One region of the Microbacterium sp. NPDC060132 genome, then DNA from elsewhere that is predicted to be linked to it. Evidence: riboswitches for the same ligand, from Rfam matches in the RefSeq annotation. Region 1 holds a riboswitch; the other holds the start of a gene.
The links. A riboswitch is a leader RNA that binds a small molecule or an ion and turns the genes downstream of it on or off. The one in region 1 is predicted to bind thiamine pyrophosphate.

Region 1 (15,936 bases):
GCTGTGAGCGAAGGTCCGCCCCCAGGGGGATACGAATGTCCCCGCTTCGTGGCACGCTGTCCTATGGCCGGTCGTCGGTCGGCATCCGTCTGCCGGGAGATCCGCCGCCTCCTCCTTCCTAGAAAGTCCGCCTGTGCTGGGAAAAATCCTCCTCCGCTATCTGTCCCGATATAAGTGGCTCCTCGTGGCCGTGCTGGTCTTCCAGTTCGCCAGCGCGGCTGCCACCCTCTACCTGCCCCGCCTCAACGCCGACATCATCGACAAGGGCGTCGCGCAGGGCGACACCGCCTACATCTGGCGCACCGGTCTGTTCATGCTCGCGGTCTCCCTGGGCCAGATCGTCGCCTCCGTGATCGCGACCTTCTTCGCCGCGCGCGCGGCGATGGGCGCGGGTCGCGACATCCGTGCCGACGTGTTCGGCAAGGTCAGCGGCTTCTCCGAGCGCGAGGTGTCGCAGTTCGGCGCCGGCTCCCTCATCACGCGCAACACCAACGACGTGCAGCAGGTGCAGATGCTGGCGATGATGGGCGCGACCATGCTCGTCACCGCGCCGCTGCTCGCGATCGGCGGCATCATCTTCGCCGTGCAGACCAACGCCGGGCTCAGCTGGCTCATCGCCGTGTCGGTCCCCGTGCTCCTGCTCCTGGCCGCGCTCGTGATCGGCCGCATGGTGCCGCTGTTCCGCAGCTACCAGGGCAAGCTCGACAACGTCAACCGCATCATGCGCGAGCAGCTCACCGGCGTGCGCGTCGTCCGCGCGTTCGTGCGCGAGCGCATCGAAGAGGAGCGCTTCCGCGGAGCCAACACCGACATCATGGTCGTCGGCCGCAAGGTCGGCTCGCTGTTCGTGCTGCTGTTCCCGCTGTTCATGCTCATCCTCAACGTGACCGTGGTCGCCGTGATCTGGTTCGGCGGCATCGAGGTCAACAACGGCACCGTGCAGGTGGGCACGCTGTTCGCCTTCATGCAGTACATCGGCCAGATCATGGGCGGCGTCATCATGGCCAGCTTCATGGCGATGATGATCCCGCGCGCCGCCGTCTCGGCCGAGCGCATCGGCGAGGTGCTCAACACCGAGTCGACCATGACGCGCCCCGCGAACGGCGTCACCGAGTTCCCGACGCCGGGTGCGGTCGCGTTCGACGACGTCGCCTTCACCTACCCGGGCGCCGACGCGCCCGTGCTGACCGGCATCAGCTTCGCGGCGCAGCCGGGTGAGACGGTCGCGATCGTGGGTTCCACGGGTGCGGGCAAGACCACGCTGGTCTCTCTCATCCCGCGTCTGTTCGACGTCTCGAGCGGCTCGGTGCACGTGGGCGGCACCGACGTGCGCGAGGCCGACGTGGAGGCGCTGTGGGACAGCATCGGTCTGGTGCCGCAGCGTCCGTTCCTCTTCACCGGCACCGTCGCGTCGAACCTGCGCTACGGCCGGGAGGACGCGACCGATGAGGAGCTGTGGCACGCGCTCGAGATCGCCCAGGGGCGTGACTTCGTGGAGGAGATGCCCGACGGGCTCGAGTCCCGCATCGCCCAGGGCGGCACGAACGTGTCGGGCGGCCAGCGCCAGCGCCTCGCGATCGCGCGGGCCATCGTGCACCAGCCGAAGGTGCTCGTGTTCGACGACTCCTTCTCGGCGCTCGACCTGACCACGGACGCGCGACTGCGGCAGGCGCTGTGGCGCGAGCTGCCGCACGTCACGAAGATCGTGGTCGCCCAGCGTGTCTCCACCATCACCGACGCCGACCGCATCGTGGTGCTCGAGGGCGGCACGATGGTGGGCGTCGGCACGCACGAGGAGCTGCTGGAGACCAGCGGCACCTATCGAGAGATCGTCGAGTCGCAGCTGGGGGTGGACGCATGAGCGCGCAGGACGACAAGCGCACCGCCGCGCCGAAGCGCGGACGGGGGAAGGCCCCGGTGCAGACCGAGGAGCGCGAGCTCACGGCGGAAGAGCAGTACGAGGCCGAGCTCGCGGAGCAGGCACGGCAGAACGGCGGCGGCTGGGACAGCGTCGCGCCGGGCAAGGCCGACAACTTCGGCCCGAGCTTCGCCCGCATGATCGGACTGCTCAAGCCCTCGGCCGTGTGGTTCGTGTTCGTGTCGATCCTCGGAGCCCTGGGCGTCGTGCTGACGGTCGCAGCTCCCAAGGTCCTGGCCGAGGCGACCAACATCGTCTACCGCGGCTTCATCTCCATCCAGCTCGGCCAGCCGAACGGCGACTTCCCCGGGTTCCCCGCCGGAACGTCGCAGGACGTGGTGGTCGATGCGCTGCGCGGAGCGGGACAGGACGACTTCGCCAACCAGGTCGGCGCCCTCGGCGACTTCCGGGTCGGCGACGGCATCGACTTCGATGCTCTGCGCTGGGTCATCGCCGCCGTCCTCGCGATCTACGTGGTGGCCGCGTTCCTGAGCTGGCTGCAGGGATACGTGATCAACGTCATCATGGTGCGCACCATGTGGCGTCTCCGCGAGGCCGTCGAGGCGAAGATCAACCGGCTGCCGCTGTCGTACTTCGACAGGGTGCAGCGCGGCGAGCTGATCTCCCGCGTCACGAACGACATCGACAACATCACCCAGACGATGCAGCAGTCCCTCTCCGGGGCCCTGACCGCCGTGCTCACCGTGGTCGGCGTGCTGGTGATGATGTTCTCGATCTCGTGGCAGCTGGCACTGGTGGCCCTGGTCGCGCTGCCGCTCATGGGCGTGATCTTCGGCGTCATCGGCCCGCGCTCGCAGAAGGCCTTCGGCACCCAGTGGCGCAAGGTCGGCCGTCTCAACGCCCGCGTCGAGGAGGCCTTCTCCGGGCACGCGCTCGTGAAGGTGTTCGGTCGGGAGCAGGACGCGCTCGACAAGTTCAAGGCCGAGAACGAGGAGCTGTTCCAGGCGAGCTTCAAGGCGCAGTTCCTGTCGGGCATCATCATGCCCGCCATGACCTTCGTCGGCAGCCTCACCTACGTCGGCATCGCGGTGCTCGGCGGCCTCATGGTCGCGAGCGGGCAGCTGCGCCTCGGCGACGTGCAGGCGTTCATCCAGTACTCGCAGCAGTTCACGCAGCCGCTGTCGGAGCTGGGCGGCATGGCAGCGGTCGTGCAGTCCGGCACGGCGTCGGCCGAGCGGGTGTTCGACCTGCTCGACGCCGACGAGCAGGAGCCCGACGAGGCCGACGCCCCGCCGCTCGGCGACGGCAAGGGCGTGATCGAGTTCGAGAACGTGTCCTTCTCCTACACGCCGGAGCGACCGCTGATCACCGACCTGTCGTTCCGGGTGGAGCCGGGCCAGACGGTCGCGATCGTCGGGCCGACCGGCGCGGGCAAGACCACGCTGGTCAACCTGATCATGCGGTTCTACGAGCTCAGCGGCGGGCGCATCACGCTCGACGGTCAGGACATCTCGCAGATCACGCGCGACGACCTGCGCTCGCGCACCGGCATGGTGCTGCAGGACCCGTGGCTGTTCGCCGGGAGCATCCGCGAGAACATCCGCTACGGTCGCTCGACCGCGACCGACGAGGAAGTGCTCACCGCCGCCAAGGCCACGTACGTCGACCGGTTCGTGCACGCCCTCCCCGAGGGCTACGACACCGTGCTCGACGAGGATGCGTCCAACGTGTCGGCCGGTGAGCGGCAGCTGATCACAATCGCGCGCGCGTTCGTCGCCCAGCCGTCGATCCTCATCCTGGATGAGGCCACCTCGGCCGTCGACACCCGCACCGAGCTGCTGCTGCAGCACGCGATGGCCGCGCTCCGCCAGGGGCGCACGTCGTTCGTGATCGCGCACCGCCTGTCCACCATCCGCGACGCCGACCTCATCCTCGTGATGGAGCACGGCGACATCGTGGAGAAGGGCACGCACGACGAGCTCATCGCCGCGCAGGGCGCCTACTGGCGGCTTTACCAGTCGCAGTTCGAGCAGGCCGCGACCGACCTCGACGCGGAGGAGGCCCTCACGGGCTCCACGCCCGTGGTCGTCACGGGGGAGGCCGCCGACGAGACGGCACGGGAGCAGGCCGACGACGCGATCGCCGGAGCCTCGGTCGGGGCGAACGTCCCGGCCGCGGAGGCCGCGGCCGCACGAGCTCTGCTCGATGACGGCGCCGAGGGCGCGGGGCCCCGCGACTGACGCCTCGGCGGTCCCGCACCAACGACACGACGCCCCGCTCCGGATCCTCGGAGCGGGGCGTCGTCGTCTGCGCGGCCGGTGAACGGCGGCGCCTGGCTCAGTCGGTGTGGACGGTGATGCCCAGCAGATCGAGCGGGTGCGTCAGGCGCCACCAGGGACTGGGGCCCTCCACGTCTTCGCGCAGCACGAGGGCCGTGTCCGCCGTGTCGAGCGGCCCGGTGGTGGTCAGCGTGCCCACGCGGTCGTCGGCCTCTCGTCGCTCGCCCAGGTCGAACGCGGCGGTCGCGGTCGCGGCGGCACCGTTCCACAGCACGACGTCCGCGTCCTCCGCGGTGACCACATCCACCTCCTCGCCCCACATCGTGGTGACGCGACCGACCACCGTGCCCGCGGCGACGGCCGGTTCCTCCGTCTGCAGCTCCGCCTCCGCCTGACTGAACAGCGCGCGGGTGGCCGCGAGCCGCGACTCGTCGTCGGCCTGATCCAGCACTGCCGCGAACAGCCGCACGGTCGTGTCGCCCACCTCCACATCCTTCGCGGTGAGGAGGTTCCACCCGACCAGGGTCCCGGTCTTGATGCCGACGACGCCCGGATCGGCCAGCATGCCGTTGGTGTTCACGACCGTCCCCGCGCCCGGAAGCTCGACCGAGGCGGTGCCGACGATCTCCGCGAACACCGGGTTGCGCATCGCCAGCTCGCCCAGCGCGATCAGCGCCTCCGGCGTCGCGACGTTGCGCTCATCGAAACCCGACGGCGTCACCACCGTGATCCCGGTCAGACCACGCTCGCTCAGCCACTCCTCGGCCGCCCTGGCGAACTCGGAGTTCGACCCCCAGATCTCCGAGGCCAGCCGATCGATGTAGTTGTTCGCCGAGCCGAGCAGCGTGCCCTGCAACAGCTGATACTCCGTGAGCACACCGTTGACCGGGACGTCGAGCGCCGACTGATCCTGGCGTCGATAGTCCCAGTAGCGCACGCTGTCGCCGCGGGTGAAACGGAACTCCGGTCCCTGCTCACCCGGCGCGAGCGGCATCCGATCCAGCACCATCAGGCTGCTGACGACCTTCGTGATGCTCGCGATGCTCACCGCATCCGGGATCGACGCCGACGTGGTCATGCCGGCAACCCCCACGGCCGCGCTGCCCTCCGCAGGCCACGTGAGCTCGGCGGCCGTGGCGGGCGTCGTCTCGAACTGCACCGCCTCCACCGCCGGGGGCACCTCGTGCAGCGGCCACAGCAGCGTCGTGCCCGAATAGGCCAGGACGAGCCCGGCCAGCACCCCCAACGGCACCAGCAGGCCGGGGCGCGCGATGGCCGGACGCAACCGGGCCCCGCGGAACAGCCCCTCGGCGGTCTGCGCCTCCGGCTCGGCATCGAGCGAGACGGCGGGAGCGTGGGCCGCGACATCGGCCGGATCCACCCAGGTCAGCGCGGTCGCCGGGGTCGCGTCGTCCGCCCACTGCGCGGCCGTACCGGACAGGAGGGCGACCGCTGCATCGTCGTCTTCGGCCGGGGGAGCCGGCTCCGAGACCCTCGCGCGGAACGGCGGCTTGGTCAGCGGCGGCGTCGCTGCCGTGATCGTCGAGGACGCGGAGTCCGCGGCGGGCGGGGCCGACGCGACGGACGCGATCGCGGGATCAGCGGAGGGGGAGGTCTCGGCCGCGGGGCGGTCCGTGCTCCCGTCCGCGTCGCCTCCGGTGGCGACGCCGTTCGCGGAGGCATCGGTCGCGGTCGCGGTGCGCGCACGGTCGCCGAACAGCGCGCCGAGACCGGAGGTCGACACGGCGGAGGCGGCGGGAACCCGCGCCGGGGGTCGCGCGGCGTCGTCGCCCGCGTCATCGCTCCCGGTCGGTGGGGTGGTGGTCACCCGCGCCCGCGAGCGCAGCGCGGACGTGGGGGCGTCGTCGGAGGGGGCAGCAGTCGGAGCGGGGCCGTTGCCGCCGATGCCCGTCGCCTCGCCGGCGGGATCGGATGCGGTCACCCGCTTACGGTACCGAATCCGGCCGGGAATCGGCCGCGCCGGGGCGGCGACGCGCCAACCGGCGGACCGGGTAGGATCGTCAGCACAACCACGGGAGTCCGGCGAGCCGGGCTGAGAGGGAGCGAATCGCGCTTCGACCGTCGAACCTGATCTGGGTCATGCCAGCGCAGGGAGGAGTTCCTATGAGTACGTCCACGTCCACGTCCGCATCCGCGAAGACCTCGACGGCGGCCGCGCCGCGCAGCTACCTGCGCTGGCGCATCGTCGACATCGTCGTCGCCAGTGTCCTCGGTGTCGCCGCCGGCCTGATCTTCCTCGCCTGGAACGTCGGCTACCTCGGCCCCAAGGCCCTCCTCGAACCGCTGCTCCCCGGGCTGCAGGGCCTGCTCGACGGCCCCTGGCTGTTCGCGGGCGTGCTCGGCGGACTCATCATCCGCAAGGCCGGAGCCGCGATCTACGTCGAACTGCTCGCCGCCGTCGTCTCGGCGCTCATCGGCAACCAGTGGGGCGGCTTCCTCACCCTGGAGGCCGGGCTCGTGCAGGGGCTCGGCGCCGAGCTCGTCTTCCTGCTGTTCTTCTACCGTCGCTGGTCGCTGCCCGTCGCGATCCTCGCCGGTGCGGGCGCCGCGCTCGCGGGCGGCATCAACAACCTCGTGCTCTGGTACGCCGGATCCGGCCCGGCGTTCACGACGATCTACCTGCTCAGCACCGTCGTCTCCGGCGCGGTGATCGCGGGGGCGCTGTCGTGGGTTCTGGCCAGGGGCATCGCGGCGACCGGCGCGCTCGACCGGTTCGGCTCCGGCCGCGAGGCGCGCGTCCGCGTCTGATGGGGGCCGAGCAGGCCACCCCCGCCGCCGTCGAGGCCCGAGGGTGGGGGTGGCGTCACGCGAGTCGCCTCGCCTGGGCCCTGCGCGACGTGTCGTTCCGCATCGAGCCGGGCGAGCGCGTGCTCGTGCTCGGCGCATCCGGCGCGGGCAAGTCGACGCTGCTGCACGGGCTCGCCGGTGTGCTGGGCGGCGAGGAGGAGGGCGAGAGCGAGGGCCGGCTGCTCGTCGACGGCGCCGCGGCGACCGCCACCCGGGGTCGCGCGGGACTGGTGCTGCAAGACCCCGACTCGCAGGTGATCCTGGCACGCGTGGGCGACGACGTCGCCTTCGGCTGCGAGAACCTGGGCATCCCGCGCGCCGAGATCTGGCCACGCGTCACCGCCGCCCTGGAGGCCGTGGGGCTCGACGTGCCGCTCGACCACCCCACCAAGGCGCTGTCGGGCGGGCAGAAGCAGCGCCTCGCGCTCGCGGGACTCCTCGCCATGCGCCCCGGACTGCTGCTGCTCGACGAGCCCACCGCGAACCTCGACCCGCACGGGGTGGCGGAGGTGCGCGACGCGGTGTCGCGCCTGCTCGACACCCACCCCGCCACGCTCGTGGTCGTGGAGCACCGGCTCGACGTGTGGCTGCCCCTCATGACCCGCGTGATCGTGATCGGCGAGGGCGGCGTGGTCGCCGACGGCCCCCCGCACGAGGTGCTCGGGGCTCAGGGGCAGCGGCTCGCCGACGACGGGGTGTGGGTCCCCGGGTATCCGCCCGCGTTCCCGCCGCCGCCGCGCACGGCCCCCCGCGAGGTGCTGCTCTCGGCGCGCGGGCTCGCGGTCGCCCGGGTGAAGGGTCGCCCGGTCGCCACGGGCATCGACCTCGACGTCCACGCGGGAGAGGCCGTCGCGGTCACCGGGCCCAACGGCGCCGGCAAGTCGACGCTCGGCCTCACGCTCGCGGGACTCCTTCCGCCCGCGGGGGGAGCAGTGGTCGCCGCGCCCGAGCTCGCGGACGGCGCCGACCCCGCGCCCATCCGGTGGAGCTCGCGCGACCTGCTCACCCGCGTCGGCATGGTGTTCCAGGAGCCGGAGCATCAGCTGCTCGCCACGACCGTGCGCGACGAGCTCGCCGTCGGCCCCCGCGCGCTCGGCCTCCCCGAGGACGAGATCGCCGCGCGCACCGACGAGCTCCTCTCCCGCCTGCGCCTCGACCGTCTCGCGGCCGCGAACCCGTACACGCTGTCCGGCGGGGAGAAGCGGCGCCTCACGGTCGCGGCCGCGATCGCCACACGCCCCCGGGTGCTCGTGCTGGACGAGCCCACGTTCGGGCAGGACGCGCGTACGTGGGCGGAGCTGGTCGCGCTGCTCGCGGCCTTGCGCGACGAGGGGTCGGCCGTGGTCGCGATCACGCACGACCTCGACGTGGCCAGAGCCCTCCACGCCACCCGGTTCGACCTGGGCGGCATGCCGTGACCCTGCTCGACGCGAAGGCCCGCACCGGCGCGGTGGCCCGCATCAACCCGGTCGCCAAGCTCGGCGTGAGCGCGCTGATCGCCGTGCCGCTCATCCTCACGCTCGACCCGGTCTCGGCCGCGGTGGCCCTGGCGCTCGAGTTCGTGCTGTTCCTGTTCGCGGGCATCGGCTGGCGGGAGTTCTGGGTGCGCACGTGGCCGGTGTGGCTCGCGGCGCCGCTCACCGGGCTCACGATCGCGCTGTACGGCGAGACCTCCGGCACCGTGTACGTGGACTGGTTCGTGCTGCGCATCAGCGAGGGCTCGCTCGCCCTCGCCGTGGCGACGATGCTGCGCGTGCTCGCGATCGCCCTGCCGTCCGTGGTGCTGTTCGTGACCGTCGACCCCACCGACCTCGCCGACGGGCTCGGGCAGATCCTCCGCCTCCCCGCCCGGTTCGTGCTGGGTGCGCTCGCGGGCCTGCGCATGGTCGGACTGTTCCTCGACGACTGGCGGGCGCTCGAACTGGCGCGGCGCGCACGCGGGGTGGCCGACCGCGGACGCCTCCGCCGTTTCTTCGGGATGGCGTTCGCGCTGCTGGTGCTGTCGATCCGCCGCGGTGCCAAGCTCGCCACGGCCATGGAAGCGCGAGGGTTCGGAGCGCCGGGGCGCCGCACGTGGGCGCGCGAGTCGCGGTTCGGGGCGGCGGAGTGGCTGCTGCTCGCGGTCGGCGCGGCCATCTCCGGCATCGCGGTCGCGGCGGCCGTGCTCACCGGAGCCTGGAACTTCATCCTCGGTCCCGGCGCCTGAGCCTCACCCCGTTTACGCGAGGGGCGGGAGATACGTCAACGCGCCGTGGCTAGCGTGACGAACGGAGTGAGAAGCCGACTCAGCCGAAAGGACTCCGCACATGAGCACTGCACCCACCGACGGTCAGCCGATCTTCACCCGGCCGGGGGAGGCCACGGTCGCACCGCGACACGTGATCCCCGACGCCGAGTCGCTCCCGTCGACCGCGAAGCAGATCGTCGAGGACGAGACCATCCTCGACGGCAACGCCCGTCTGAACCTCGCGACGTTCGTGAGCACCTGGATGGACGACGAGGCCAAGCAGGTGTACATGGCCTCGTTCGACAAGAACATGATCGACAAGGACGAGTATCCGCAGACCGCCGCGATCGAGGACAACTGCTGGCACATGCTCGCGAACCTCTGGCATGCGCCGGATGCCGCCCGCAGCATCGGCACGTCCACCATCGGCTCGTCCGAGGCGTGCATGCTCGGCGGGCTCGCGTTCAAGCGCCGGTGGCAGCAGGCGCGTCGCGCCGCGGGGAAGGACGCCTCCTCGCCGAACCTCGTGATGTCGAGCGCCGTGCAGGTGTGCTGGGAGAAGTTCTGCAACTACTTCGACGTGGAGCCGCGCTTCGTGCCGATCAGCGAGGAGCACAAGACGCTCGACGGGCACGAGCTGGAGAAGTACGTCGACGAGAACACGATCGGGGTCGTGGCGATCATGGGCGTCACCTACACCGGCATGTACGAGCCGGTCGCGCAGATCGCGGCGGCGCTCGACGAGATCCAGAAGAACACGGGGCTCGACATCCCGATCCACGTGGACGGCGCCTCCGGGGCGATGATCGCCCCGTTCCTGCAGCCCGACCTGGAGTGGGACTTCCGCCTGGAGCGGGTGCACTCCATCAGCACCTCCGGCCACAAGTACGGGCTCGTGTACCCCGGACTCGGGTGGGTCGTGTGGCGCGACGCCCAGTGGCTGCCGGAGGACCTCGTGTTCCAGGTCAGCTACCTCGGCGGGGAGATGCCCACGTTCGCACTGAACTTCTCGCGCCCCGGCGCACAGGTGCTGCTGCAGTACTACCTGTTCCTCCGCCTCGGCTTCGAGGGGTACCGGGCGGTGCAGCAGGCGTCGCAGGACGTGGCGAAGTTCCTGTCGGCGGGCATCGCGAAGCTCGACGCGTTCGAGCTGTGGAACGACGGCAGCGACATCCCCGTGTTCGCGTGGCGGTTGAAGCAGGGGCATACCGACAACTGGACCCTGTACGACCTGCAGGATCGGTTGCGCATGCGCGGCTGGCTCGTGCCCGCCTACCCGATGCCCGCCGACCTGGAGGAGCTCACGGTGCAGCGCATCGTGGTGCGCAACGGCCTCAGCATGGACCTGGCCGCCGAACTGCTCGACGCGATCACCGCCGAGGTCGCGCACCTCGACGCCCTCACCGCGCCGATGCCGGGCGACCACCCCGACTCGGCGTTCCACCACTGAGGCGCGGGTCATGTCTGCACACGGTGCCGAACACGCCCCCCGTCCCGCCGTCACCCCGTCGACCCGCGTCTCCCGGCCCGCGGTGGCCGTGCTGGGGGTGGGGCAGCTCGCCCTGCTGACGCTCGTCGTGGTGGCGAGCCTGCGCTCCCTGCCGGCGATGGCGGTCTACGGCCTCGGGAGCATCATGCTCTACCTCATCCCGGCGATCCTGTTCCTGGTGCCCACGGCGCTGGTGGCGGCCGAGCTCGCGACCGGGTGGAAGGGCGGCGTCTACGTCTGGGTGCGCGAAGCCCTCGGCAACCGCTGGGGGTTCACCGCGGTGTGGCTCCAGTGGATCCAGAACGTGGTGTGGTTCCCCACCCAGCTCGCCTTCGTGGCGGGCGCGCTCGCGTTCGTCTTCCTGGATCCGTCGCTGTCGAGCTCGGGCTTCTTCACCGCGGTCGTGATCATCGTCTGCTACTGGGGTGCGACGCTGGTCACCCTCCGCGGCGGCGACCTGTTCGCCAAGCTCGGCTCATGGGGCGGCATCCTCGGCACGCTGCTGCCCGCCGTGCTGCTGATCGTGTTCGGCGCGGTCTGGGTGTTCAGCGGCGAGAAGAGCCAGGTCCCCCTCGAGGCGTCGGCGATGATCCCGCCGTTCACCGGGCTCGCCTCGATCGTGCTGATCGTGTCGAACGTGCTGGCCTACGCCGGTATGGAGGTGAACGCGGTGCACGTGAACCAGATGAAGGACCCCGGCCGCGGCTACCCCCGCTCGGTGTTCCTCGCGGCGGCGCTCATCCTGCTCGTGTTCATCCTGCCGACCCTCGCGATCGCGGTCGCGGTGCCGCCGAAGGAGCTCGGTCTCACGAACGGCATCATGCTCGCGTTCGGGGAGTACTTCGACCACTGGAGCATGGGCTGGGCCACCGCGGTGGTGTCGGCCCTGATCGCCGCGGGCGCCCTCGCCTCGGTCGTCACCTGGGTCGCCGGCCCGTCGAAGGGCGTGCTGGCCGCCGCGGAGACGGGGCTGCTGCCGCCGCTGCTGCAGAAGAGGAACAAGGCGGGCGTGCAGTCGGGCATCCTGATGCTGCAGGGCACGATCGTGACGGTGCTCGCGGCGATCTTCATCATCGTGCCGAACGTCAGCGCGGCCTTCGTCGCGCTGATCGACATGGCCGCCGCGCTGTACCTCGTCATGTACATGCTGATGTTCGCCTCGGCCCTCGTGCTGCGGCGGAAGGCGCCGGACGTGAAGCGCGCGTACCGGGTGAAGGGGCTGCCGCTGGTCGCCGGCGTGGGCTTCGTCGCCTGCCTGGCCGCGTTCCTCCTCGCGTTCATCCCGCCGGACGGCTTCACCGCGTTCCCGCCCGCGGCCTACCCGTGGATCGTGGGGGCGGTGATCGTGGTGCTGGGTGCTCCGCCCCTGGTGTTCTACGCGGTGCGCCGTCCGTCGTGGGACCGCCGGCCGGCGGACGGCAGCCTGCCCAGCGACGCCCACCCGGAGGCCTGAGCGCCCGGAACCGACGCCGACCCGCCGCCCGTCACAGGGGCAGCGGGTCGGCGCCGTCTTCGCGGGAGCCGTACCCCCAGCGGAGCGCGATCAGCCCCGGCGCGAACCCCGAGCGCACGGTGGTGGCCGTACGGTTCGCGGGAGGCAGCGGCACGATCTCCTCCTCGCCGCCGACCATCGTGACCTCTTCGATCCAGGTGGGCGACGGCGACCGCGCGAAGTCCACGTGCAGGAGCAGCTCGGGCGTGCGGTACATGCTCGCGTAGGTCACGAGCCGGTCGCGCGGGTAGGGGAGCGGGTAGTGCAGGGTGAACTCGATGAGCGCGGACTGCCGCTGCTCGGGCGGATCGTCGACGGCGAGGAGCATGCCGAACGCCATGCGGGAGGAGTGCGCGTGGCGCTGCACCACGCGGCACCCGGTCACCGCGGTCAGCTCGGGCCACACGTCGGTCGGCACCCCGGGAAGGTCGATGTACGGGATGAGGCCGGCCCGTCCGCTGGGGGGCCGGAGGATCGCGCGGTAGTGGATGGTGTCGACGAGGCCGTGCGCGTCGGTGGTGCAGACCGCGTGGACGGAGTGGGTGTTGAACGACGCCGCGGGGTCGATGCCGAGCGCGCGGAACGTGTCGAGGATCGGCCCCTCCCGCGTCCAGTCCTCGCAGGGTGCCCGCGGCTTGGGCGGACGTCCGGCGCGGCGGCTGTGTCCGATGCGTCGCTGCAGGGTGCCGCTGTCGAGCAGGAGCAGCGTCTCGAGCTCCTCGACCGCCGCGAGCGAGCAGACCCCCTCGGGTTGCCGCGTGCCGTTCTGCCAGCAGCTGAGGGTGGCGATCGAGACGGGGTTCCCGTGTCGTCGGAGCCGATCGCTCAGCTGCGCGAGGGACGTGCCGCGGGCCGCGATGGCCTCCCGCAGTGTCTCGGCGAACCCGGCGACGGGAGCGGGTGGCGACGGATCGAGGTGCATGAGGCCTCCTGGGGGTCGTCCCACCCATGACACCAGATCAGACATCAGATGTCGAGAGTTCGTTGCCGCATCCCGACCTGCGCGCCGCCGGCCGGGAGGGTCAGGTGGCGTTCCACAGGTCGCGGTAGTACGCCATCCGCTCCCGGTCGGGTTCGAGGCCGTACGCCTCGACGAGGGCGTCTTCCCACCCCGGGCCGTAGTTCCACCCGGTGCTCATGGCGGCCACGGCGATGTCGGCCCAACGGTCGGCGACGCCCAGCTGCGCGAGGTCCACGTGCGCGAGCCACCGGCCGTCCGTGCCGATCAGGGTGTTCGGGCAGCAGGCGTCGCCGTGGCTCACCACTGCGCGGTCGATCGGCGGCGGAGTGCGCAGCGACTCCGGCACCACGATGCCCCGGCGCTCCGCGTTCGCGATGCGCGACGGCACGCTCCACTCCCACGGGCACTCGGCCACGGGCAGCGCGTCGTGCAGCGCCCGCAGCGCCTCGCCCACCGCGCGCACGGCGGTCGCGGGCTCGGCCGTCCACCGGGGATCCACGGCGCTCAGGCCGTCGAGGGCCGCCGTCACCAGCCACTCGTGCGTCTCGTCCTCGCCGCTGTCCAGCACGGTCGGCGCGCTGATCCACCGCGCGGCCCAGCGCATCCGCTCGGCCTCGTCGCGCAGCGTGGACTCGAGGTTGCGCGGACCCCACTTGATGTAGAACGGCTCGCCGACGCCGGTCGCGCGGAACGTGAGACCGCCGTCGTCGTTCCGCCAGACGCAGACGAGGTCTGCTCCGCGGGACAGCTCGCGCACCCGGTCGGGGACGACGACGGACTCGGCGGGGATCGTCATGCTCCCATCCTGCCGGACGGGCGGACGCTCAGGGCCGACCGGTCGCGCGAGGAGCGGACGCCGTCTCCGGACGGGCGGTGTCGTAGGCTCGCCTCGACGCCGTCCCCTCACGCCCGGTCGCACCGGCACCACCGCGGCCCGGGTTCGTCCTGGAACCAGGAACCACCTAGGCTGGGACTGCGTTTCAGGCATGTCGCACGACGTTCGAAGGAGAACCTCACATGCAGATCAGCGGACAGGGCGCCCTCGTCACCGGAGGGGCGTCGGGCCTCGGGCTCGCCACCGCGCGTCGCCTCGCGGCGGCCGGAGCCCACGTCACGATCATCGACCTCCCCTCCTCGGTGGGTGCCGAGATCGCGGAGGAGCTGGGCGGGATCTTCGTGCCCGCCGACGTCACGAGCGTCGACGAGGTCGCGGCCGCGGTCGCCGCCGCACAGGCCGCCGCCCCGCTGCGCGTGGTGATCAACTGCGCCGGTATCGCCCCGCCCGCCAAGGTGCTCGATCGCGAGGGCAACCCCGCGGTGCTCGCCGACTTCGAGCGGATCGTGCGCATCAACCTCGTCGGCACCTTCAACGTCATCTCGCAGGCCGCGGCCGTGATCGCGAAGAACGAACTGCACGACGAGGAGCGCGGCGTCATCGTCAACACCGCCAGCGTCGCGGCGTTCGACGGTCAGATCGGGCAGCCCGCGTACTCCGCGTCGAAGGGCGGCGTGCACGCCATGACCCTCCCGATCGCTCGCGAACTCGCCCGACACGGCATCCGCGTGTGCACCATCGCCCCCGGCATCATGGAGACCCCGATGCTGATGGGGCTGCCGCAGGAGGCGCAGGACTCGCTCGGCCAGCAGGTGCCGTTCCCCGCCCGCCTCGGCCGACCGGACGAGTACGCCGCCCTCGCGCAGCAGATCGTCGAGAACGGCTACCTCAACGGCGAGACCATCCGCCTCGACGGCGCCATCCGCATGGCACCGCGCTGACCACCCGCCCCGAAGGAGAACCCATGTCACTCGCCGGCAAGACCATCCTCATGTCGGGCGGCAGCCGCGGCATCGGCCTCGCGATCGCGCTGCGCGCCGCCGCCGACGGCGCCAACATCGCCATGCTCGCCAAGACCGACACCCCGCATCCGAAGCTCGAGGGCACCGTGCACACCGCGGCCGAGCAGATCCGCGCGGCCGGCGGCCAGGCGCTGCCGATCGTCGGCGACGTGCGCGAGGACGACGACATCACCGAAGCGGTCATGAAGACGCAGGGCGAGTTCGGCGGCATCGACATCGTGATCAACAACGCCAGCGTGATCGACCTGTCGCGCTCGCTCGACCTCTCGGCGAAGAAGTACGACCTGATGCAGGACGTCAACGTGCGCGGGACGTTCATGCTGTCGCGGGCGGCCGTGCCGATCCTGAAGGACGCCGAGAACCCGCACATCCTGTCGCTCTCGCCGCCGCTGAACCCCAGCCCGAAGTGGCTCGGGGCGCACACGGGCTACACGCTCGCGAAGTTCGGCATGACCATGGTCACGCTCGGGCTCGCGGCCGAGTTCGCGCGCGACGGCATCGCCGCCAACACGCTGTGGCCCCGCACGACCATCGCGACCGCCGCCGTGCAGAACCTCCTCGGGGGCGACAGGGTGATGGCCGCGAGCCGCACGGCCGACATCTACGCCGACGCCGCCTACGCGGTGCTGTGCCGGCCGGCCGCGACCACCACGGGGCAGTCGCTCATCGTGGAGGACGTGCTGGAGGCCGAGGGCGTGACCGACTTCTCGCGCTACGCCGCCGTGCCCGGCACCCCCGACAGCGCCCTGTTCCCGGACATCTTCCTCGACTGACCCGGTCCGCGCGGGATCAGAAGAGCAGGTAGAGCGCGCCCAGGATCGTGAGCGCGATCACGATGCGGTCGAACACCCGTTGATCGAGCCGTCGTGCCACGCGCAGTCCGAGGAGGGCGCCGAGCACCACCAGCGGCGCGAGCAGCGCGTCCGTCAGCAGCACCGGCGCGG
Region 2 (15,936 bases), on a different contig from region 1:
ATCCCGTCGCGCACGTCGGCGATGTCCTGCCACCAGTCGCCGGCGATCTCCTCCGCCGTCTGCCGGGTTTCCAGGTCGCCGCGGTCCCACATTCCAGCGAAATGATGGACGGGCCCATGTCCCTGCCCCACGGCGAGCGCACCCGCCGCCCGCAGCGACTCTCGCAGCCAGGCGCGCGCGGCATGCACCGCGTCGGACGGCGTGAGACCGCGGGCGAGCAGGGTGGCGAGCGCCGACGACAGGGAACAGCCGGTGCCGTGCGTGTTGGTGGTGGGGATGCGCGCTCCGGGGAACTCGTCCCGCAGGCCGCGGTCCGCGTCCACAAGCGCATCCGGCGCCTCGTCACCCGTGAGATGCCCGCCCTTCACGAGCACCGCGGCGCCGATGTCGGCCGACAGCTCCTCAGCAGCGGCGAGCGCATCCGGCCAGTCGGTGACGGGGCGACCGACCAGCACGGCGAGCTCGGCGAGGTTCGGCGTGACCACCGTGGCGCGCGTCAGCAGCCCCCGCAGTTCACGCTCCGCGTCGGGGGCGAGCAGACGGTCGCCCGATGTCGCCACCATGACCGGGTCGAGCACCACCACCGGGGGACGCTGCACATCGAGCCAGTCGGCCACCGTGCGGATGACCTCGGCGTCGGCGAGCATCCCGATCTTCACGGCGTCGATGACGATGTCGTCGGACACGGCGTCCAGCTGCGCGCGGAGGAAATCCGCCGGAGGAACGTGGACCGCCCGCACTCCCCGCGTGTTCTGCGCCGTGAGGGCGGTGAGCGCCGCCATCCCGTATCCGCCGTTCGCGGCGATCGCCTTCAGGTCGGCCTGGATGCCGGCGCCGCCCGACGGGTCGCTGCCGGCGATGCTGAGCACACGCGGCACGACCCCCGCCCGCCAACGACGACGGAACGCGGAGGCCGTCTCCGCGGGGTCCGCGGCGGCGCAGAGCGCGGAGACCACGGCGAGCCCCGCCGCGCCTGCGGCCTGGAGCGCCTCGGTGTCATCGATGCCGACCCCGCCGATCGCGACGCACGGGAGCGGGCTCTCGGCCGCGAAGGCCGCGAACCCCTCGACGCCGAGCGGCTCCGGGTGGTCCGGTTTGGTGCTCGTGGGGCGGATCACCCCGACACCGAGGTAATCGATGGTGCCCTGCGGCAGTGCGCGCACGGCATCGAGGTGTTCACGGGTGTTCGCGGTGAGTCCGATGAGCGCGTCCGGACCGAGCAGCTCTCGCGCACGCCGCACCGACGCATCGGCCTGGCCGAGATGCACGCCGTCGACCCGCGCGCCGCGCGCCCGCGCCTCGACAGCGGCGTCCAGACGATCGTTGACCACCAGCAGCGCCCGCCCGTCGATCACGGCGGAGAGCGCGATGAGCTGCTCGACGGTCTCCTCGTGCGCGGCGTTCTTGTCGCGCAGCTGCACGATGCGTGCGCCGCCGTCGACCGCGCGGCGCACGGTCTCGACCACACCGCGCTTCCCGCACAGCCCGGGATCGGTGACGAGATACAGCGAGAAGTCGGCACTCATCGGGTCTCCTCCGACACGCGGGCGCCCGCGGCGACGTCATCCGCGGTCACGGCGTCGAGCGCGTCCAGCAGCGCGACAGCGAAAGTGCCGGGCCCTGCGGCGACCGGGGCGGCGTGCTCGGCCGCCACGGTGTAGACGAGGGTCGCCGCGGCGACCGCCGTGAGCGCATCGTCTCCCGTCTGCCGAGCGGTTCCGAGGAAGGCCGCCATCACGGCGCCCAGAGCACAGCCGCCACCCGTCACGCGCGTGAGCAGTTCGTGGCCGTTGGCGATGCGCACGACGCGATCGCCGTCGGTGATCAGGTCGACGGGCCCGGACACGGCCACCACGGCTCCCGTGGTGCGGGCGAGCTCCTGCGCCGCCCCGGCAGCGGCTTCGGTGCCGTCGGTCGCGTCGACGCCGCGACCGCCGGCCGTGTGGCCTGCCAGGGCGAGGATCTCGGACGCATTGCCGCGGATCGCGGTCGGACGCCGCGCCGCGAGCTCATGCGCGAGGGTCGTGCGCACCGGCAGCACGCCGATCGCGACCGGGTCGAGCACCCACGGGGTGCCGGACGCCGCGGCTCCCGTCACGGCCTCCACGCTCGCGGCGCGCTGCTCGGGCGTCGGCGTGCCCAGGTTGATCAGCAGACCGGAGGCCACACCGGCGAACATCTCGGCCTCGCCGACGATGTCGACCATCGCGGGCGCGGCGCCCAGGGCGAGCAGCACGTTGGCGGTGAAGCCCGTGACGACCGCGTTGGTGACGCAGTGCGTCAACGGAGGCGACTGCCGCAGCGCCTCCCGCAGTCTTCCCGCCGAGGCGGCGAGGTCGGGGGTGGAAACAGGACGCAGAAGATCGCTCATCGCGACATCCCTTCGCTAGTACGAACTAGATCAGGTTCGACGGGTGTGATCTCAGCCGCGGATGCGGCACCCCGTGTCACTGCCTCGCAGTCTAGCGAGCTCCGGCGGGTCCCTCCGTGACGGCCGCGAGGATCCGCAGCTCCTCGGCGCGGGTCAGCCCCGCCCTCCGCTCCCGGTCGACGCCGCGTGCGCGCTCGTCGTCGATCACGCGCGCGATCGTGTCGGCCAGCGGACGCAGCGCCCCGCCGCGCGCCCGATAGGCGGCGTTCGACCGCGTCATGAATCCGGTCATCTCCTCGGGCAACCAGAGCGGGAGCGAATGCGGGCCCATCCAGTACTCCACGCCCTGGGCCACCAGCCGATCCGCGTCGGCGATCACCGTCGCCCCCTCGTGACCCGCGGCACGACGCACGGCGTCCAGCACCTCCCCGAGCGGACGCGCGTCGCCGATCGCATTCACGGGAGAACCGGGAGACGCCGTCACGAGGAACGCCGCCAGATCGTCCACATCGATCACCTGCGCGGTCTTCCCGTCGAGGGGCGGCAGGAGCACCGGACCGTCGGCCGCGCGGAGAAAGGCGGCGGCCCAGTAGCCGAAGCGATCGCTGGGGTCTCCGTCGCCCACGATCAGCCCGGGACGCGCGACGAGCGCGCGTGCGCCGAGGGCCGCGACGGCGTCTTCCGCCGCGACCTTCTGGGCCGCGTAGTCGTCCTCCCCCTGGCCGTCGCGCGCGGGCGCGTGACGCGGCGCGGACTCGTCGGCGCCCGCGGTCATGTCATCGGCGTACACCGACATCGACGACACGTACGTCCACTGCGCCGCACGATCGCCGAGGGCCGCGACGGCCTCCGCGACGTGTGCCGCCCGTGAGGAGACGTCCACGACGTGATCCCACTCGCGGCGGGCGACCTCCGCATAGGCGTCCGGTGCGTCCCGGTCGGCGACGATCAGCGCCGCCCCGTCGGGAGCGGCACGCCCCCCGCGCGCGAGGCAGGTCACGTCCGCGCCCGCCTCCAGCCAGCCGTGGGCGATCCGCCCCGAGAGCCAGCCCGTCCCGCCCAGGATCAGCACATCCGTCATGTGCCCATGCCAGCAGCATCCGGGGAAACGCGGAAGGCCTTCCGCTCAGGGCAGAGCGGAAGGCCTTCGCGACGGGGTCGATCAGTCGCGCAGTGCGGCGCCGAATCGCTCCGCCGCGACCGCGACACCCGCCAGCTTGGCGTCGGTCGCCTCCGCAGCGGTGAGCGTCCGGTCGTCGGCGCGGAAACGCAGCGCGAACGTCAGGCTCTTGGCTCCCTCGGACACGCCCTCACCGCGGTAGTCGTCGACCAGTCGCACCGACTCCAGCAGCGCGCCCGCCCCCTCGGCGAGCGCCGCCCGCACCTCGCCCGCCGGCACATCGGCGGCCACGGTCAGCGACACGTCCTGCGTGGCCGCGGGGAACGTCGACAGCGAGGCCGCCACGATCCGCGTCCCCGCGAGGGTGAGGATGCGGTCGAGGTCGAGCTCGAGCACGGTGGCGCGACCGGGCAGGTCGGCGTCCTCCGCCACCGAGGGGTGCAGCTCCCCGACGTAGCCGACCTCCTCGCCGGCCGCGACGAGCGCCCCGGTGCGGCCGGGATGCAGCGCGGCGCGCTGCGCCTGTCGCACGTCGATGTCGATGCCCGCGGCGGCAGCGATCACGCGCACGGCGTCGAGCGCCTCGACCAGCCCCGACGCCTCGGCGGGACGACCCGGCTGACGCGGCGACACGTTGCCGGTGAGGAGCACCGCGATGTGGCGCTCCTGGGGCGGGATGGACGCGTCGAGCGCGGCGAGCGTCTCGTCGGAGGGGCGCACGCCGAGCGGCGGCACCTCGTCGGTTCCGTACTCGACGCCCGGCTCCGGCAGGAACACGAGGCCCGTCTCGAAGAGGGCCAGGTCGGTCATGCCGCGGGCGATGTTGCGGTGCGCGGTCTGCAGCAGCCCCGGGATCAGCGAGCGGCGCAGGTACGGGGCCTGCCCGTCGAGCGGGTTCGCCAGGCGGATGCTCGGCAGGTGCTCTCCCGACGCGGAACCGTGCAGGTCGTTCTGCGCCTCGGTCGTGAACGGGAAGGCCGGCGTCTCGACGAAGCCCGCCGCCGCGAGCGCGTTCGCCACGCGGCGACGACCCTGCTGGTGGGCGGTGAGGCCGCGACCGGACGGCGGCGTCGGCAAGACCGCGGGGATGCGGTCGAGCCCGTGGATGCGGGCGACCTCCTCCGCGAGCGTCCACTTGTCGGTGAGGTCGGGTCGCCAGGTGGGCGGGATCACGGTCCAGCCGGCTTCCGCCTCCGTCACCTCGGCGCCGATCGTCGTGAGGGCGCCCGTGATCTCGTCGTCGGTGTAGTCCACGCCGATGAGCCCCTGCACGAAGCCGGCCGGCAGCGCGATGTCCTCCACGAACACCTCGGCGAACAGCGCGCCGCCCTCGTCGGTGAGCGTTCCGCCGGCGAGATCGACCATGAGGTCGGCCGCCCGACGCGCCGCCACGAAGGGGATCAGCGGGTCGACGCCCCGCTCGAAGCGCTTGGACGCCTCACTGGGCAGCTTGTGGCGACGGGCCGTCCTGGCGATGGTCGTGGGGTCGAACGTCGCCGCCTCGATCAGCACGTTGCGCGTGGTGTCGCTCATCTCGGTCGTGCCGCCGCCCATGACACCGGCGAGGCCGATGGGTCCGGACTCGTCCGTGATGAGCAGGTCCTCCTCGTGCAGCGCACGCTCCACGCCGTCGAGCGTGGTCATCTTCTCGCCCGGCGTCGCGCGACGGACCGTGATGCCGCCCGCGAGCTTGTCCAGGTCGTAGCCGTGCAGCGGCTGCCCGAGCTCGAGCATCACATAGTTCGTGATGTCGATCAGCACGCCCAGCGACCGCATGCCGGCGAGGCTCAGCCGGGCGATCATCCACGGCGGCGTCGGGCGCGACGGGTCCACGTCCCGCACGACGCGCGTGACGAACTCGCTTGCACCGACGTTGCCGCGCACCGGGGCCCGGTCGTCGACGACGGTCGTGTGACCGGAGCCGGGCTGCAGCTCGGCGAAGTCGCGCTCCGCGGGGTCGCGGAAGGTCGCGCCCGTGGCGTGGGCGTACTCGCGGGCGACACCGCGGACCGAGAAGGCGTAGCCGCGATCGGGCGTCACGTTGATCTCCACCGCGACGTCGTCGAGGCCGAGCAGCGCGATGGCGTCGGTGCCCACCGGGGCATCGATGCCGAGGTCGGACAGCACGACGATGCCGTTGTGCTCGTCGCCGAGGCCGAGCTCGCGCGCGGAGGCGATCATCCCGTCTGACACGTGCCCGTAGGTCTTGCGCGCGGCGATCGGGAACGGGCCGGGCAGCACCGCACCGGGAAGGGTCACGACGACCTTGTCCCCGGCGACGAAGTTGTGCGCCCCGCAGACGATCCCGCGGACGCCGCCGTGCTCCTCCCCGACGTCCACCTGGCACCAGTTGATGGTCTTGCCATTGGACTGGGGCTCCGGTTCGAGCGACACGACCTGGCCGACCACCACGGGACCCGTGATGGCGAAGCGGTGCACGTCCTCCTCTTCGAAGCCGACCGTCACCAGCGCCGCGAGGACATCCTCGGGCGTGGTCTCGGGGGCCAGATCGACGTACTCACGCAGCCACGAAAGCGGGACGCGCATCACACCACCATCCCGTACTGCTCGCTGAAACGGACATCGCCCTCGGCCATGTCGCGCATGTCCTGCACATCGCTGCGGAACATGAGTCCCCGCTCGATGCCCATGCCGAACGCGAAGCCGCTGTAGACCTCTGGATCGATCCCGGCCGCGCGCAGCACGTTCGGGTTGACCATGCCGCAGCCGCCCCACTCGATCCAGCGCGCGCCGCCCTTGAAGGTCGGGTGCCACAGGTCGAGCTCGGCGGACGGCTCGGTGAAGGGGAAGTAGTTGGTGCGGAAGCGCATCTTCGCCTCCGGCCCGAAGAGCTGACGCGCGAAGTGGTCGAGCGTGCCCTTCAGGTGCGCCATCGTGATGCCCTTGTCGATCACGAGCCCCTCGAACTGCGTGAACACCGGCAGGTGCGTGGCGTCGAACTCGTCGGTGCGGTACACCCGCCCGGGGCACAGCACGTAGATGGGCACCTCGCGGTCGAGCATCGAGCGCACCTGCACCGGGCTGGTGTGCGTGCGCATCACCAGGTGACGCGAGGTCGGGTCGACGTAGAACGTGTCCTGCTCCTGGCGGGCGGGGTGGTCGACGTCGAAGTTCAGCGCATCGAAGTTGAACCACTCGTGCTCGAGCTCCGGTCCCTCCGCGATCTCCCATCCCATGCCGACGAAGATGTCCTCGACCTGGTCCTGGAGCAGCGTGAGCGGGTGGCGGGCACCGACGCGCGTGCGCGAGGGGACGGCGGTGATGTCGACCCGCTCGGCCTCGAGCCGTGCGGCGACCTCGGCGGCGGCCAGCTCGGCCTCCTTCGCCGCGAGCGCCTGGGTCACGCGCCCCCGCCCCTGGCCGACGAGCTTGCCGAACGCGGCCTTGTTCTCGGGGGCGACCTGGCGCATCGAGGCGTTCAGGACCGCGAGCGGCGATCCCTCGGCGACGTGCGCGGCTCGGGCGGCTTTCAGCTCGGCGGTGTCGGCGGCCGCATCGATCGCCGCGAGGGCGTCGGCGACGGCGGCTTCGACCGCGTCGGGGGTGATTTCCGGAGACTCTGACACGGGAGTCGAGTCTACCGGCGCGGGACGCGCGTCCCGCGCCGGTCGCGACTCAGAGACCCGGACCTCCGGCGTTGTCGGCGTCGAACTTCCCCGCACCCTTCTGGAGCACGATGAGCGAGGTGTTGGTCTCGCCGCCGTGCTGCCGCGGATCGGGCTCGGCCGGTCCCGCCTTCGGCGAGCGCTTCGCCCGACGCTGCAGCCGGTAGGCGATGTAGGAGAGCAGGAGACAGACCGCGACGTACATCGAGCCGCCGACGATCGCCGCCGGGATCAGCGGCGAGCCGTAGGGCGCCTGGTTGCCGATCTGGTTGATGACGTACAGCAGCTCCTGATACGTGATGATGAAGCCGAGCGCGGTGTCCTTCAGCGCCACCACGAGCTGCGCGATGATCACGGGCATCATGGCCCGCACGGCCTGCGGGAGCAGGATGAGCGACATGACCCCCGTCTTGCGCAGACCGATCGCGTAACCGGCCTCCTGCTGTCCGCGCGGCAGCGACTCGATCCCGGCGCGCAGGACCTCGGCGAGAACGGAGCCGTTGTAGACGATCAGCGCGATGACCACGGCCCAGTAGGGCGGCATCTTGACGCCGAGCACGGGAAGACCGTAGTAGAGCAGCATCATCAGGATCAGGACGGGCACGGCCCGCAGGATCTCGATGATCCACCGCACGGGCTCACGCACCCAGGCGTGCTCGGAGAGCCGGCCGATGCCGAGGACGAAACCGAGCACGAGGGAGCCGACCCCCGCGACCGCGAAGGCGGCCAGGGTGCTCAGCAGTCCCTCGCCGAAGCGCACCCAGACCGCGGAGTAGGTGAAGATGTTCCACTTCTCGGGGGCGAACTGGCCGGTGGCGTACAACCGCCACACCACCCAGCCGAGGACGGCCAGCACCACCAGCACCGTGACGGCGCCGATGAGACGGTTGCGGGCGACCGCGCGGGGCCCGGGGACGTCGAACAGGACGGAACTCATCGCGCGATCCTCCACTTGTTCTCGAGCACGCGCTGCACCCAGCTGAGCAGCAGCACGAGCACGACGAAGATGACCATGACCCACAGCAGCACGACCAGCGCGTTCTCACCGCGCTCGCTCAGTGCCGCCCTGATCGTGCCGAGGTTGACCACCGAGAACCCGGCGGCCACCGTGGTGTTCTTCATGAGGGCGATCAGCACGCTCATGAGCGGCGGGACCACGGACCGCGTCGCCTGCGGGAGCACGACGTAGCGCATGACCTGGCCGAAGTTCAGTCCGATCGCCCGCGCGGCCTCCGCCTGCCCGACCGGGACCGTGTTGATGCCGGCGCGGATGGCCTCCGCGACATAGGTGGCGGTATAGAGGCCCAGCGCGATCACGGCGAGGAGCAGGGCGTTGACCCGCTCCCCCAGCAGGATCGGGAGGCAGAATGCGAAGAAGAACATCACCAGCGTGAGCGGGGTGTTGCGGATCCAGTTCACGTACACGCCGCCGACGGCGCGCGCGATCGGAACCGGCGACACCCTGGCCGCGCCCACGATGAGGCCGAGCACCACGGCGATGAGGCCACCGCCGAGGAACAGCGCGATGGTCCCCCACAGCGCTTCACCCCAGAGATCGAGGTGGTCTGAGATCACTCCCACTGCTGTGCCTTTCGGTTCGTTTCTACGTCAGATGAGGCGACGGAAGCGGGGCGGGCGACCGTGCCGCCCGCCCCGCGGTGATCAACCGACCGGGTCGACCTCGGGCTGCTCCGCCTTCACACCGGAGGCACCGAGGTTGTTGTCGAAGATCTGCTGCCAGATGTCGCCACCGTCGGTCAGCTGCGTGTTGAAGTACTCGACCAGCGCGTCGTCGCCCTTGGCCACGCCGATGCCGTAGCGCTCCTCGCTGAAGGGCTCGCCGACGACCTTCAGGTTGTCGGGGTCCTGCGCGGCGTAGCCGATGAGGATGGCCTCGTCGGTCGTGACCGCGTCGACCTGACCGTTCTTCAGGTCCTCGACGCACTTGGAGTACGTGTCGTACTCCTTGGTCGGGACATCGGGGTAGTTCGTCTTGATGTTCTGGATCGGGGTCGAGCCGGTCGCCGAGCACACCGTGGTGGACGAGCTCAGGTCGTCCACGCTCTCGATGTCGCTGTCGGCGCCGACGAGGAGGCCCTGACCGGTGACGAAGTACGGGCCGGCGAAGGAGATCTGCTCCTTGCGCTTGTCGGTGATCGAGTAGGTGCCGACGTAGTAGTCGATGTCGCCGTTGACGATGGCCTGCTCGCGGTTCGCGGAGGCGATCGCCTGGAACTCGATCTTCTCCGGGTCCACGCCGAGCGATGCGGCCATCCAGCGCGCGATGTCGACGTCGAAGCCGGTGCGGTCGCCGGTCACGGGGTCGAGGTAGCCGAGACCGGGCTGGTCCTCCTTGACGCCGACCTTGACGGTCCCCGACTCCGAGATCCGGTCGAAGGTCGGGCTGCCGTCGATGCTGACGTCCTCCAGCACCGTCCACGGCGTGGCGCTCGAGGTGTCCTCGTCGCCGTCCTCGGGTGCTCCGGTGCTGGACGGGGTGCCGCTGTTGCAGGCGGTCAGGGCGAGCAGCGCCGCCGCCGCGATCCCGATGCCTGCCAGTGTCCGTGTGCGTCGCATGTGCGTCTCCTTCGTGTGCTGTGGGTGCAGGGGTCTGGTGGGGTCAGTGGGTGAGGAGCTTCGAGAGGAAGTCCTTGGCGCGGTCGCTCTTCGGGTTGGTGAAGAACTCCTCCGGCTTCGCCTCCTCGACGATCCGGCCGTCGGCCATGAACACGACACGGTCGGCGGCCTTGCGCGCGAAGCCCATCTCGTGCGTGACGACGATCATCGTCATGCCGTCCTGGGCGAGCTCGACCATGACGTCGAGGACCTCGTTGATCATCTCCGGGTCGAGCGCACTGGTGGGCTCGTCGAACAGCATGACCTTGGGCTGCATCGCCAGGGCCCGCGCGATCGCGACGCGCTGCTGCTGACCGCCGGAGAGCTGCGCGGGGAGCTTGTTCGCCTGCTGCGCGACGCCCACGCGCTTCAGCAGCGTCATCGCCTCGGCCTCGGCCTCCGACTTCTTGAGGCCGCGGACCTTGATCGGCCCGAGCGTCACGTTCTCCAGGATCGTGAGGTGGGCGAAGAGGTTGAACGACTGGAACACCATGCCGACGTCGGCGCGCAGGTGCGCGAGCGCCTTGCCCTCGGCGGGGAGCTCCTTGCCGTCGATGCGGATCGAGCCGCTCGTGATCGTCTCCAGGCGGTTGATCGTGCGACACAGCGTCGACTTGCCCGACCCGGACGGGCCGATCACGACGACGACCTCGCCGGTGTTCACGGTCAGGTCGATGTCGCTGAGCGCCTGGAACTCGCCGTAGTGCTTCTGGACGTTCTCCACGACGACGAGAGGGGTTTCAGAGGTCATCATTTCTCCAAACTAGCCACGCGTTGCGCGCGGTTCCAGGCACCACGGTGAGGTTTACACGTTCGTAATCACCTGATCGCGGCGACAATGCGGCAGTGCAGGGTCGCCCCACGGCCCGCCCCCTCGGGCCGTGGGATCGCCCTGCTGCCACGCTCCCAGCGACAGCAGGCAGCAGGTGTCCGATCGTGTGCGATCGACCTCACCCTGGCAGAGCTGCTCGGGTGCCGTCCGACTTCTTGAGGATTTCTTGAGCAGCCGGACGGCCGCCACGGATCACCCCCGCAGGTCGCGGTAGTACTCCTGCGCGCCGGGGTGCAACGGCACCGGACCCGTGAAGATGGCCGACCTCCGGTCGAGCAGCGCCGCCGCCGGCACCTGTTGCGCGAGAGCCGTCCTGGCATCGAATAGCGTCGCCAGCACATCGCGCACCACCCCCGCGGGCGTCGAGCCCGCCGTGACCAGGTAGTTCGGCACGGCCAGGGTGGTGACCGCGGCAGCGAGCCCGTACGTCCCCGCCGGCACGTCGGCAGGCCTGTACGCGTGCGAGTAGCGGTCGTTGACCTCGTTCACCCACTCCTGCTCGATCGGCAGCAGGCGCACGTCCGCGGTCCGTGCCAGCTGCGCGATCCCCGGGGTCGGCAGCCCGCCCACCCAGAAGAACCCGTCGATCTCGCCCTCCGCCATGGCCGCGATCGACGCACCGAGGTCGAGCTGGGGGTCGCGGATCGACGCCGCGTCCACCCCCGCCGCGTCCAGCACGCGCCCCGCGATCACGTTGACCCCCGAGTTCTCCGCCCCGAGCGACACCGTCATCCCGGCGAGATCGGCGAGGTCGTGCACCGGGGAGTCACCGCGCACGACCACCTGCAGGTACTCGTCGTACAGCCGTGCGACCGCCGTCACGTCCTGCGGCTCGGTGAAAGCCCCCGTCCCGGCCACCGCGTCGGCAGCGGCGTCGCCCTGCGCGAACCCCAGCAGCGCCTCCCCGGCGCTCACCCGCAGCAGGTTGTCGACCGATCCGGCCGTCTGCTCCGCCACCAGGTCGACCGTCCTGGCGCTCGACACCGCGTCGGCCACCGCGGTGCCGTAGGCGAAGTACACACCCGTCGAGCCTCCGCTCGCGATCGTGTACTCCTCGTCGCCCCACTCGCCCGACCGGGTCGCACACGCCCCGAGCGTCAGCGCCAGGCACGTCACGAGCAGTCCGGCGACCAGGCGCCCCACCCGGCTCACGCGGCGCCCTCCGCGGGGAGCACCAGCGCGACCAGCAGCCCGCCGCCGTCGGCCGAGCTCACCCGCAGTTCTCCGCCGACCGTCGTCAGCAGGTCCGTCGCGATCGCCAGCCCCAGGCCCGTGCCCGGCTGGTCGCCGCTGTCGGCGCTGCGCCAGAACCGATCCGTCGCCGCCTCCGCGTCCTCCCGGCTGAGCCCCGCCCCGTGGTCGCGCACGGTGAGATGGCACCCGTCGGCGTGGCGCCGCGCCCCGATCTCGATCGTGCCTCCGGCGGGCGAGTACTTGACGGCGTTGTCGATCGCCGCGTCCAGGGCGGCCTCCACGATCGTGCGGTCCGTGATCGTCATCACCGAGTCCTCGCCGGTGCGGTGCAGCGTCATACCCCGATGCTCGGCCACGTCGCGCCAGGCCTCCAGCCGCCGCGACGCCACGGCCGCCAGGTCGACGGCCGACAGCGTGGAGTCCGTGCGCCCGCCGCGGGCCAGCCCGAGCAGCGTCTCCAGGATGCGGCTCATCCGCCGGCCCTCCTCACGCGTCTCCTCCACGTCGGCGTCCCACTCCGCTCCGAGCCCCGTCGCGAGGTGCTCGACCCGCAGCAGCAGCGCGTTCAGCGGGTTGCGCAGCTCATGCGAGGCGTTCAACGCGAACTCCTGCTGCCGCGTCATCACCCGTTCGATCTCGTCGGCCATGCCGTTGAACACCCGCGTCATGCGCCGCAGCTCCGGGGGTCCGGTGTCCTCTGCGACCCTGGCATCCATCTCGCCGCGCTCGATCGCCACCATCGCCTCGTCCAGCCGTCGCACCGGCGAGAGCACCCACCGCGCGAGCCCGGCCACGAGAAGCACGCCGAGCCCGCTCAGCACCACCACGACGGCGCCCAGGAGCAGCGTCTGCTGCAGGATCGCGGCGCGAGGACGGTCGACGTCGCCGGCCACCAGCACCGCGCCGATCACGTCACCGTCGTCGAACACCGGCTCCACGAGCGCCGCATCCGGTACGGCCCACGGCGGCGCGGGCGCGGGCTGCTCGGCACGACGGCCGGAGAGCGCCAGCCGCACGCGCTCCGCATCCGCCTCCGACAGCACCGCGTCGCCGTGCGCGCCCGCGGCCCACGCGGCCCCCGCGAGGTCGAACACGGTCACCTCGATGCCGTACACCTCCTGGAAGCGCCGTACCTCCGCGTCGACCACCGCGGGGCTGCCCGAGCGCAGCGCCTGTCGTGCGCTGGTGACGAAGTAGCCGAGGTCGCCAAGCTGCTCGGTGTAGAACGCCTGCTGGACACTGCGCGACGCGCTCCACGCCGCCACTCCCCCGAGCGACACCAGGACCGCGACCAGCGGCACCAGGAACATGACGATCAGGCGACGGCGCACGACTCAGGACTCCGCGAGCCGGTAGCCGACACCGCGCACCGTCTCGATGAAGCCGCGGTCGCCGGTCTTGCGTCGGATCGCCGCCACGTGCACCTCGAGCGAGTGCCCGAAGCCGCGCCAGTCCGTGTTCCACACCTCCCGGATCAGCCGCTCCTTCGGTACCGCCACCCCGGGGTAGCGGGCGAGCACACCCACGATGTCGAACTCCTTGCGGGTCAGGCCCACCACGGCGCCGTCGACCCGCACCTCGCGCGCCACCAGGTCGATGTGCACGCTCCCGTCGTGCAACAGCACCCGGGTGTCCGCCTCGGCGCGCAGGGGACGGGAGCGTCGCGTCACGGCCTCGATGCGCGCCAGCAGCTCGTGCACGTCGTACGGCTTCACGACGAAGTCGTCCGCGCCCGCCCGCAGCCCCTTGATGCGCTCGGCCACCTGGTTGCGGGCGGTCACGATCACGATCGGCACGTCGGAGCGCCCACGGATGCGACGGCACAGGTCGATGCCGTCCACGTCGGGCAGCCCGAGGTCCAGCAGCACGACCTCGGTGTCGGCGTCCACGAGGGTGAGCGCCTGCGCACCGTCGGACGCCCGCACCGTCGCGTACCCGGAGCGCGCCAGGAACGCCTCCAGTGCCGCCGCGACCCGCTCGTCGTCCTCGACGATCAGTACCCTCATCGCCCCCGCTTCCCCGCTTCCCCGCTCTTCCCGCCCGCTCAGCCCGTCGGCGCCGCGCGCTGCGCGAACGCGCTCTCGTACAGGCACACGCTCGCCGCCGTGGCGAGGTTGAGCGACTCCGCACGACCGAAGATCGGCAGCCGCAGGACGCGGTCGGCGAGCTCCAGCGCCTCGTCCTCCAGGCCGCGCGCCTCGTTGCCGAACAGCCAGGCGGTGGGCTCGGCCAGCACGCCGTCCGCGCGGGCCTCCAGCAGGTCGTCGCCCTTCACATCTGCCGCGAGGATGCGCAGACCGGCGGCGTGCGCGCGGTCGACGACATCGGGCAGCTCGGCGCCGACCGACACCGGCAGGTGGAAGAGCGAGCCCGTCGTCGCCCGCACGACCTTCGGGTTGTAGGGGTCGACCGTGCGTCCCGTCAGCACCACGGCGTCCGCTCCTGCGGCATCCGCTGCGCGGATGATGGTGCCCAGGTTGCCCGGGTCGCGCACCTCCTCGCAGATCGCGACCAGCCGGGGCGACGCGTCGAAGATGTCGCGTACCGAGGTCGGGGTCTGCCGCACGACAGCGACGAGGCCCTGCGGGGTGACGGTATCGGCCATCGCGTGCAACACGTCCTCGGTGACGTATTCGACCCGCACGTCGGCGTCGGCCGCTTTCGCCCGGATGTCCTGATGCCGCTCCCAACCGCCGGGTGTCGCGAACAGCTCGACGATCGCCTCGGGGCGGTAGGTCAGCGCCTCGCGGACCGACTGCGGTCCTTCCAGCAGGAACAGCCCGGTCTCGGTGCGCGCGCTGCGCTTGGTCAGCTTGGCGACGGCACGGACTCGGGGGGAACGAGGGTTCTCCAGCACGATCTCAGTCTAGGGCGACGACGACGCCCGGAAACGCGGAACGGGCGCCTTCCCGCAGGAAGACGCCCGTTCGGAGCGAGATGCTTACGCAGCCGACTTCGGCGCGTTGACGTCGGAGGGCAGAGCCTTCTTCGCCGTCTCGACCAGCGCGGTGAACGTGGCCGCGTCGTTGACCGCGAGGTCGGCGAGCATGCGACGGTCGACCGTGACGCCCGCGAGGCCGAGGCCCTGGATGAAGCGGTTGTACGTCATGCCGTTCTGACGCGCGGCGGCGTTGATGCGCTGGATCCAGAGGCGACGGAAGTCACCCTTGCGCTTGCGACGGTCCCGGTACGAGTAGACCAGGGAGTGGATGACCTGCTCCTTGGCCTTCCGGTAGAGGCGCGAACGCTGACCGCGGTAGCCGGAGGCGCGCTCGAGGATGACCCGACGCTTCTTGTGGGCGTTGACTGCCCGCTTGACTCTTGCCATTTTCCTGTGTTCCTATCGTGCGTTCGGCGCGTCAGCGACCGAGAAGCTTGTTCGCGACCTTGGTGTCAGCCTTCGACAGCACCTGGTCCTGGTTCAGACGACGGGTGCGACGGCTCGACTTGTGCTCGAGGTTGTGGCGCATGTTCGCCTGCTGCTTCTTCAGCTTTCCGCTGCCGGTGATCTTGAAGCGCTTCTTAGCACCCGAGTGGGTCTTCTGCTTCGGCATCTTCTCTTCCTTCGTGATGGCGCCTTCTCAGGCGACGGTGTCTACCCGCGTTGCGGGAGTTCGTGGGGCGGATGTCACTCCGCGGCGGGTGCGGCCGGGGCGGCCGAGTCGCTCTTGGCGTCGCGGGCAGCCTGCTTGTTCGCCGCACGCTGCGCGTCGCGCACCGCGTTCTGCTCCTGCTTCGCCTCGGACTTGCTCTTGATCGGCGCGACCACCATGACCATGTTGCGGCCGTCGATCGTCGGGTTCGACTCGACGGTGCCGAACTCGGCGACGTCTTCCGCGAACTTGCGCAGCAGACGCACACCCTGCTCCGGGCGCGACTGCTCGCGACCGCGGAAGAGGATCATCGCCTTGACCTTGTCGCCGGCCTTGAGGAAGCCCTCGGCGCGCTTGAGCTTCGTCGTGTAGTCGTGCGCCTCGATCTTCAGTCGGAAGCGGACTTCCTTGAGGATCGTGTTCGCCTGATTACGACGCGCTTCCTTCTCCTTCTGGGCGGCCTCGTACTTGAACTTGCCGTAGTCCATGATCTTGACCACGGGCGGCTTCGAGTTCGGGGCGACCTCAACGAGGTCGAGATCGGCTTCCTGTGCGAGACGCAGCGCTGCCTCGATGCGGACAAC

Region 2: it holds a riboswitch for thiamine pyrophosphate, as region 1 does, so the genes downstream of both, thiM (hydroxyethylthiazole kinase) here and ACFWCH_RS03245 (ECF transporter S component) in region 1, are expected to answer to the same signal.

Annotation. Positions count from the first base shown of each region.
Region 1 covers NZ_JBHWXU010000001.1:623,234-639,169, reverse strand. Annotated here, with positions in the region: gene ACFWCH_RS03260 (ABC transporter ATP-binding protein) at 134-1,861, shown strand; gene ACFWCH_RS03255 (ABC transporter ATP-binding protein) at 1,858-4,119, shown strand; gene ACFWCH_RS03250 (D-alanyl-D-alanine carboxypeptidase) at 4,217-6,100, opposite strand; TPP riboswitch at 6,181-6,290, shown strand; gene ACFWCH_RS03245 (ECF transporter S component) at 6,283-6,927, shown strand; gene ACFWCH_RS03240 (ABC transporter ATP-binding protein) at 6,927-8,384, shown strand; gene ACFWCH_RS03235 (energy-coupling factor transporter transmembrane component T) at 8,381-9,172, shown strand; gene ACFWCH_RS03230 (glutamate decarboxylase) at 9,273-10,643, shown strand; gene ACFWCH_RS03225 (amino acid permease) at 10,654-12,135, shown strand; gene ACFWCH_RS03220 (hypothetical protein) at 12,167-13,096, opposite strand; gene ACFWCH_RS03215 (phosphotransferase) at 13,197-13,931, opposite strand; gene ACFWCH_RS03210 (SDR family NAD(P)-dependent oxidoreductase) at 14,153-14,911, shown strand; gene ACFWCH_RS03205 (NAD(P)-dependent oxidoreductase) at 14,935-15,765, shown strand; gene ACFWCH_RS03200 (sulfite exporter TauE/SafE family protein) at 15,782-15,936, opposite strand, start outside.
Region 2 covers NZ_JBHWXU010000002.1:208,523-224,458, reverse strand. Annotated here, with positions in the region: gene ACFWCH_RS17575 (bifunctional hydroxymethylpyrimidine kinase/phosphomethylpyrimidine kinase) at 1-1,526, opposite strand, end outside; gene thiM (hydroxyethylthiazole kinase) at 1,523-2,371, opposite strand; TPP riboswitch at 2,362-2,455, opposite strand; gene ACFWCH_RS17565 (NAD-dependent epimerase/dehydratase family protein) at 2,463-3,452, opposite strand; gene pheT (phenylalanine--tRNA ligase subunit beta) at 3,534-6,038, opposite strand; gene pheS (phenylalanine--tRNA ligase subunit alpha) at 6,038-7,078, opposite strand; gene ACFWCH_RS17550 (amino acid ABC transporter permease) at 7,128-8,054, opposite strand; gene ACFWCH_RS17545 (amino acid ABC transporter permease) at 8,051-8,698, opposite strand; gene ACFWCH_RS17540 (glutamate ABC transporter substrate-binding protein) at 8,780-9,694, opposite strand; gene ACFWCH_RS17535 (amino acid ABC transporter ATP-binding protein) at 9,738-10,484, opposite strand; gene ACFWCH_RS17530 (TAXI family TRAP transporter solute-binding subunit) at 10,758-11,717, opposite strand; gene ACFWCH_RS17525 (HAMP domain-containing sensor histidine kinase) at 11,714-13,090, opposite strand; gene ACFWCH_RS17520 (response regulator transcription factor) at 13,094-13,765, opposite strand; gene ACFWCH_RS17515 (TrmH family RNA methyltransferase) at 13,804-14,616, opposite strand; gene rplT (50S ribosomal protein L20) at 14,701-15,087, opposite strand; gene rpmI (50S ribosomal protein L35) at 15,119-15,313, opposite strand; gene infC (translation initiation factor IF-3) at 15,388-15,936, opposite strand, start outside.